One region of the Priestia sp. YIM B13491 genome, then DNA from elsewhere that is predicted to be linked to it. Evidence: riboswitches for the same ligand, from Rfam matches in the RefSeq annotation. Region 1 holds a riboswitch; the other holds the start of a gene.
The links. Region 1 has a riboswitch for ZMP and ZTP ahead of ACFX4E_RS18085 (phosphoglycerate dehydrogenase). Riboswitches for the same ligand answer to the same signal wherever they lie in the genome.

Region 1 (4,186 bases):
TAAAATTCCCTCTTGGCCTTTACCTTCCTAATGCCCTCGTTGACTGCTGGTGTATAAACGGATTGTTTTTTTGACTTTATACTTCGATGCTATTTTAATACTTCTACTATCACTTCTTAAAGTAGTAATCACCTATTCTTTTGTAGTCATAAAATGAAGAATCCTTACCTTTTTTTCACAATATTCAATAATTTCATAACAGACTGTGAGAATATCATGTCTAGACAGTTCTATTTCATCAAATACAAATTTTGAAAGCTGCTTCTGCAGAACCTCCAGCTTTTTGCTGTCTTCTTCATCGATCCATAGCCCTTCCGTAATACACACATCTGCTAGTTTGTTAATAGATTGAGCCGTCCAGTTTAATCCGGCTGAAGAAACAGTTTTTGTAAGTAAATCGTTTTTTATAGCTAGAATAACTTGACACACATGGGTATAGGCATCAACTTTCTTTTGGATAAATGCTTTGCGAAGCTCTTGCTTGTATTGCTCTTTCGACATCACTATGGCTACGACAGACGTAATGAATGTTCCTGCCAGCGCGATGAGCGACCCTATCAAAATTCCGATCAGTTCTCCTGACAAAACGTTCACCTCTTTAAAGGTATTTCTATATGCTATGGGAATGAAGGAAATGATATGAAGATAAACACTATGTAAAAACAGCCCTAACTTTTCTAAGTTAGGGCTGCAACACTAGAATATGATAGTAACCAAATTAGATAATACGACTTGTAATAATTCCTTCAATTTGACCAATTTTTTCTTCTAGCTCAGGCACAATCTCGTCACTTACTTGATTGTCAATATCGATCATTGTATACGCATATTCACCGCGGCTTCTGTTCACCATATCTGCGATGTTTAAATTGTAGTTTGAGAAAACTTGCGTAAGTTGTCCTACCATATTCGGCACGTTGTGATGGAAAGCAGCTACGCGTTTTTTCCCAGTGTAAGGAAGAGATGCATTCGGGAAGTTCACTGAGTTTTTAACGTTTCCAGTTTCTAAGAAATTTTTCACTTGACGTGCTGCCATTACCGCACAGTTTTCTTCTGATTCTTGAGTTGATGCCCCTAGATGAGGAATTGGCACAACATTTTTCATGTTCAAGACATTTTGATTTGGGAAATCTGTAATGTATCGTCCAACTTTTCCACTTTCAAGAGCAGCTTTCATATCTTCTTCGTTTACAAGCTCACCGCGTGAGAAGTTCAAAATATGAACATCAGGTTTCATGATGCTAAACGTTTCTTTATTGAAAACACCTTTTGTATCGTCCGTTAATGGAACGTGAACCGTAATATAGTCAGATGCTGCAAATAGTTCTTCTAGAGACATTGCACGCTGTACGTTGCGAGACAAATTCCAAGCTGTATTAACAGAAATGAATGGATCAAAACCAATTACGTCCATATCTAAATCAAGCGCATCGTTTGCTACAAGAGCACCAATTGCACCTAAACCAATAACGCCTAACGTTTTACCTTTGATTTCTTTTCCAACAAACTGTTTTTTACCTGCTTCAACTAATTTAGGAATTTGATCACCTTGGCCATCTAATCCTTTTGTCCATTCAACTCCAGCAAATAAGTTACGAGAAGAAGCCATAATTGTAGTTAAAACCATTTCTTTTACTGCGTTTGCATTAGCTCCTGGCGTATTAAATACAACGATACCTTGCTCCGTGCAAGCGTCCACCGGTATATTATTAACCCCTGCTCCAGCTCGTGCAATAGCTTTTAAATTTTGGTCAAATGTCATGCTGTGCATGTTAAAGCTACGCACGACAATCGCATCTGGATTTTCGCTGTCGTTGTCAATTTGATAACCTTCTTGATTAAAAACATTTAGACCTTTTTGTGCAATGTTGTTTAATGTTTTGATTGTTTGTACTTTTTCTAATGTTAATGTGCTCATTTTGTACTCTCCTCTGATTATCATCGTAGTTTTACATGTTTTTACCTTTGGATAAAGGAACTTAATTTTAATTTTTTAAAAAGTCTGGTTTTTCAGCCTACATGTGTGATAACTTCTATATCCTCTCCCCCTAAACAGAAAGAGGTAAGAGATATGTATTAATCCCTTACCTCTGCCCAGGCGAACGGCTACGTCACTATATGCTTCCTCACGGTTATCCGCGTTTCGCCAGTCACATATAGTCTTTGAAATTAAGTATATTCTAGCAAACTCTTTCAGAACGTTCAACCTTTTTTTTAAAAGTTTGCTTTTTTCAGTCTAATTTTTACTCTCTTTAGCGAATCTCCTAATATATTGACAAATATCCTAATACATGTTAAATAAAAAGAGTGATTAGCACTCTATCCACTCAAGTGCTAATTATTTTATAAGCCCTATTTGGAAAGGAGAACTTCTTATGTCAAAAAAAGAATTCAAAGCCGAATCAAAGCGATTATTAGAGATGATGATTAATTCCATCTATTCTCAAAAAGAAGTATTTTTGAGAGAACTTCTATCAAATTCAAGCGATGCAATCGATAAAATTTATTACAAAGCCTTAACAGACGACTCCTTGCGTTTTAACAAAGAAAGCTATTACATAAAAGTAACACCACATAAAACTAACCGTACCTTAACCATTACGGATACTGGAATTGGCATGACGCAAGAAGAGCTTGAAAGCAGCTTGGGCACAATTGCGCGAAGTGGTTCCCTTGCGTTTAAAAACGAAAATGAAACAAAGGACGGGCACACGATTATTGGCCAATTCGGCGTTGGGTTTTACGCAGCGTTCATGGTGGCAGATGTCGTGACGGTGATTAGTAAAGCGTTAGGCAGCGATGAAGCCCATAAATGGGAATCTACTGGTGCTGATGGTTATACAATCGAGCCTTGCAAAAAAGAAACGGTTGGGACTCAAATTATTTTAAAAATTAAAGAAAATACAGAAGATGAAACATATGATGAGTATCTAGAAGAGTATCGTTTAAAAGAGATCATTAAAAAGTATTCAGACTTTATCCGCTACCCGATTAAAATGGACATAACGGAAAAACGTCCTAAAGAAGGTGCTGATAACGAGCTAGAAGATTATACAGAAGAGCAAGTTATCAACAGTATGGTACCTATCTGGAAGAAAAATAAAAATGAATTGACTTCAGAAGACTATGAGCAGTTTTATTCAGAAAAGCGCTACGGATTTGATAAACCGCTCACTCACCTTCATATTAATGTGGATGGAACGATTCGCTACAATGCCATTTTATTTATCCCAGAAAATAGTCCGTTTGACTACTACTCAAAAGAATTTGAAAAAGGGCTTGAACTGTATTCAAACGGCGTCTTAATTATGAATAAATGTGCAGATCTTCTTCCAGATTACTTTAGCTTTGTAAAAGGTATGGTAGATTCTGAAGATTTATCTCTTAATATTTCACGTGAAATTTTGCAGCAAGACCGCCAGCTTCAGCTGATTGCCAAAAACATCGGCAAGAAAATCAAAAATGAATTAAAAAGCTTGCTTAAAAACGAACGTGAAAAGTACGAGAAGTTTTATGAATCATTTGGCCGCCAGTTGAAGTACGGCGTTTACAGTGACTTTGGCAGCAACAAAGACGTATTAAAAGACCTGCTTTTATTCTATTCTTCTACAGAGAAAAAGCTCGTAACACTAGATGAGTATGTATCGCGCATGCCTGAAGATCAAAAGTATATCTATTATGCATCAGGTGAATCGTATGACCGAATTGAAAAGCTTCCTCAAGCAGAATTGGTTGCAGATAAAGGGTACGAAATTCTGTATTTTACAGAAGATATCGATGAATTTGCAATTAAAATGTTAATGACGTACGAAGAAAAAGAATTTAAATCTGTTTCAAGCAGTGACTTAGGGATTGAAGCAGAAGAAGAAGAGCTCAATGAGTCTGAGGAAAGAGAAAATAAAGAGCTATTTGACTATATGAAAAAAGCTTTGGCGGGAAAAGTAGGAGATGTGCGCGCGTCTAAACGTTTAAAAACACACCCCGTTTGCTTATCAGCTGATGGTGAAGTAACGATTGAAATGGAGAAAATTTTAAGTGCTATGCCTGATAATCAGCATGTAAAAGCAGAAAAAGTGTTAGAAATTAACGTACATCATGATGTATTCGCTTCTTTAAAAGATGCATTTGAAAATGATAAAGGGAAATTAGACCTCTATACAAATTTATTATATAACCAAGCTCTTCT
Region 2 (4,186 bases), on a different contig from region 1:
GGGGTCATAATAATATTTTATATTGTCTGAAAATAGAAAAGATTCGCCGTTACCACAACATCAAACCAAATGCTTTACAAATAGAACACGGTCCTGATTAACTCCATCATAGTTAGTATGTAAAGATACATTGTCTAAATTCTTATCGCCTTGTTCAATATTAAATCCCATTTTTGTATGATAAGCAATTGAGATTTTATTACCAGGAGACGTTACACATCGAATAGTATTTCGTCCATTTTGTTTAATAACATCAAAAAAATGACTATATAATTGTTTTCCAATCTTCTTTCCTCTATAATCTGGATGAACTCCGACAAAATGAATATATGCTTCATTCATATGTGATTGAGATAAGAAACCAATTAGAAAACCTATAATTTCACCTTTTTCTTCAGCAATAAAACTTGTATTTTGAAAATGATCAAAGAATAGCTTTGGCAACATATCAGACATTTGTCTACCATTCCACCACTCATTAATTAAGGGAGATATTACGTAATAATCTGCTCCCTCTACTGAACGAATTTTCATTCTAACCTCTCCCTATTTTATTTATAAATTTACTTAGGTTAATGCTGCCACAGAAAAAAATGTTATGTTGATAATTATCCCTCCAATAGATCAATCAATAGTACAAAAGGGCATAGAATATACAAAGGCAGTTACCATAATCACAATTATCTGTAGTCTATTTTTAACTCTTAATAAATAAAAACTTTCTGTCCAACTACTAATTTCAAAGGCATTAAAACTAAAATGTAAAAAGGGGTCAGTAACATTTGAATTCAAGAGTTACTGATCTCTTTTTCTAAGATGAAAATTTATATAAATAGTGCCATCAAGATAATATCAGCGTAGGATCCATCTTTAAGCTTAATTTGATTTATTTGCCTTCCTTCTTCTTTAAAACCTAACTTTTTATATAAATGGATAGCTCCTTTATTATTTGAGAATACATCTAAATTTATTTTTTCTAGTCCCTCTTGTTCTTTTGCCCATTCTATTAAATAAGAAAGTAACGTTGTTCCGACTCTCTTATTTGAAAACTCGTGCTTAACGCTAATGCCAAACGAGCCAGTATGATGCAAACGCATATAGGAAGGCCTGTAAAAAGAAAGAAATCCAATAACTTGATCATTAAATTCTGCAATTAATGTTAAACCACCACCTTCTTGTCTCATTTGTATCTTTTTTCGATATTCTGCTGCCGTTTCTTGCACTTCTTCAGGTAGCCGAAGAAGAGAATCAGTTGTTCCGACGATATCTTGCTTTATTGCAACGATTGCATCAGCATCTTCTATGGTTGCTATACGTATATTCATCATGAAGTGCATTCCCCTTTATTATTAAATTAAAGATAGATAATCAACTAACCAAAATTAATTGTAAATAATTCCCTTACAACTTTAATGATGAAACACACGAATACCTGAATGAGCCATGACCATCCGATATTCATTTGCTGCGTCTGTAACTTGATCGTCTCGTAAAGAATTTCCTGTTTGAACCACATACTTAACGCCACTTTGAGCTGCACGATCAATATTATCACGGAACGGTAAAAAAGCATCGGAAGCATAGGAAACGTCTTTTAATCTTTTTAACCATGCTGTTTTCTCACTTTTATTTAACCTAGCAGGCACTTCTTGAAAACATTTTTGCCATTGTTCATTTTCTACCTTCGTAATATCATCATTCAACCATCCATCAATTGCATTATTCACTTCTACACGAGAAATGCCTTCTCTGAACTTCATGTTAAGAGCCCTTGGATGTTGTCTTAGCCACCAGTTGTCAGCTTTTTCAGCTGCCAACCTTGTACAATGAATACGAGACTGTTGTCCAGCACCAATTCCAATCGTTTGGCCATCTAAAGCGAAACAAATAGAGTTTGATTGTGTATATTTCAATGTAATAAGAGCAACAAGAAGGTCTCTCTTTGCATTATCAGGAATATCACATTGAGTCGTAACAATATGATTAAAAACTTCTTTCCCAATCTGTACATCATTTCTTTGTTGTTCTAGAGTAATACCAAATACCGTCCTTTTTTCAATTCGATCAGGCACATAGTTTGGGTCAATCTCTAAAATTAGATATTTTCCTTTCTTTTTCTGTTTCAAAATCTCTAATGCTTCTTGAGTGTAGCTTGGTGCAACAATCATATCAGAAACTTCTGTTTTGAGGAGAGTAGCTACAGTTATATCCACTTCATCACTAAAAGCAGCACAATCTCCAAACGAAGACATCCTATCTGTCCCACGCGCTCTTGCATAAGCAATCGCTAAAGGAGACAGGTCTAGGCCTTCAACAAAATAGGATTCAGTAAGTGTCTCATTTAGTGGAGAGTACACAGCTGCACCTGCTGGACTTACGTGTTTAAAAGATGCAGCTGCAGGTTGACCAGTCGCCTGTCGAAGCTCCCGGACCAGTTGAAAAGCATTTAATGCATCTAGAAAGTTAATATAACTTGCCTCTCCATTTAAGATTTTAATAGGCGTGTTCTCAGCATTCTGAACTTTAGCTTTACTTTGATTTGGATTCATCCCATATCGTAAACAAATTTCTTTCACTTAAAAATCTCCTTTCTAAATAAAAAAAGTATTTGAACTCATGTTCAAATACTCTGCCCAGGCGTACGGCCGTTACCTATGTGCTTCCTCATGGTTCTCCATGTTTACGCCAGTAACACATAGTCTGTTTTATAAGAAAATTTTACATAATAAAAGTAATTTTAACAATACTTTTATCCAAATTTTTCTTTTTTATTATATATCATATACAAATCTAATTTACATAACACGTATTATTGGAAATAATGCAAAATTAGCTGCTGCTATAATCTTCTTTAGTAAGTAAGAAGGATGTTGTAACCCAGTTGGCTTATAAAACTCTTCATGTGTATACTTAAATCCTAGTTTTTTAAGTAATCTTGCAGAGTCTTTATTTTTAGGGTTATGTCCAGCGAATAAACCATTTATTGGAATGTTATTAAAAGAATAATCTATGACTGCTTGAGCTGCTTCTTGAGCTATTCCTTGTCCCCAATAGAGAGGCTTTAAATGTATTCCGAATTCAAGAATTTTATCTTGAGTATTATAAGGACGTACGCCACAACAACCCACATGTTCGTTTGTCTGAAGTAAAAAAACAGGCCAGTACTGAATATTATTTTGAAGATACATCTCTATTTCTTTATCGAGTCTATTCTGTATTTGATTTATAGACATTTTTCCATTTGCAACAATGAATTTCGTTACATTTTCATCTCCCCAAAGAGAATTTGCATATTTTATATCATCGCTATCCCAAATAGAAAAGCTTAACCTTTCAGTCTTTAAGAAATACTCTCTGATATATATCCTCCTCTGCATGCTTTTTATCTTAATTGTATAATATTCACAAATCTGGTTATCATGATATACCTTACCCGAACTTAAAAGGAGCTAGTATCTAAAAACTGTTTTTCAGAAATCACCTGAATTCCAGCCCTCTTAAATAAAGCAGTTGTAACCCCTTCACCAGCTATCTTTGTATTAGAAAATTCTCCATTATAAATCATAGTACTTCCACAAGAAGGGCTACTTTCTTTTAATACAACATACCTAACATTAGCCTCTTGAATAGTGTTTAATGCTTTATAGGCTCCTTCTATATATAATTTTGTTACGTCGTTTCCAGACTTTTCTATTACCTTAGCATTTCCATCTAATACATCTTCTCCAGTACCCCCTACAATTTCTGCTGATTCACGTGGAGTTGAAAAGCCCCCTAAGAGTTCAGGGCATATTAATAATGCTCTGTCTTGCTCGACTAATTCCTTAATCTTCCCTACTAAACTATGCGATCCGTTATATCTACACTCTATTCCTGCTAAACATGAACTTACTGCAATCAAAAAGACATCCCCTTAATTAACTACCTTTTTATGCCATTCTATCATAATAATTCTTTGACGAGCGCTATATACGGTATACATTTGTAGTTACCATAATGGACTTTATAGGTAGTCATAATAAATAAAAGAGGTAAGCCGTTAATTAAGGCTTACCTTTCTATTAACCTTGTAGTTGTTCGTGAGTATCTATTTTCTCCTTTCGTGTAACCTTACGAGGTTCAGGTAGTAACAAGTTTAAAATGGCTGCTCCTGCTAAGATCATAATTGAAAGATAAAAAGAAATAT

Region 2: linked by a shared signal. The riboswitch ahead of ACFX4E_RS27625 (phosphoribosylaminoimidazolecarboxamide formyltransferase) and the one ahead of ACFX4E_RS18085 (phosphoglycerate dehydrogenase) in region 1 are both predicted to bind ZMP and ZTP.

What each region holds. Positions count from the first base shown of each region.
Region 1 covers NZ_JBHZOR010000004.1:612,616-616,801, reverse strand. Annotated here, with positions in the region: gene ACFX4E_RS18090 (hypothetical protein) at 133-594, opposite strand; gene ACFX4E_RS18085 (phosphoglycerate dehydrogenase) at 719-1,918, opposite strand; ZMP/ZTP riboswitch at 2,086-2,164, opposite strand; gene htpG (molecular chaperone HtpG) at 2,376-4,186, shown strand, end outside.
Region 2 covers NZ_JBHZOR010000022.1:14,544-18,729, reverse strand. Annotated here, with positions in the region: gene ACFX4E_RS27635 (GNAT family N-acetyltransferase) at 61-534, opposite strand; gene ACFX4E_RS27630 (GNAT family N-acetyltransferase) at 825-1,328, opposite strand; gene ACFX4E_RS27625 (phosphoribosylaminoimidazolecarboxamide formyltransferase) at 1,410-2,576, opposite strand; ZMP/ZTP riboswitch at 2,625-2,703, opposite strand; gene ACFX4E_RS27620 (GNAT family N-acetyltransferase) at 2,796-3,377, opposite strand; gene ACFX4E_RS27615 (2-thiouracil desulfurase family protein) at 3,440-3,901, opposite strand; gene ACFX4E_RS27610 (MFS transporter) at 4,062-4,186, opposite strand, start outside.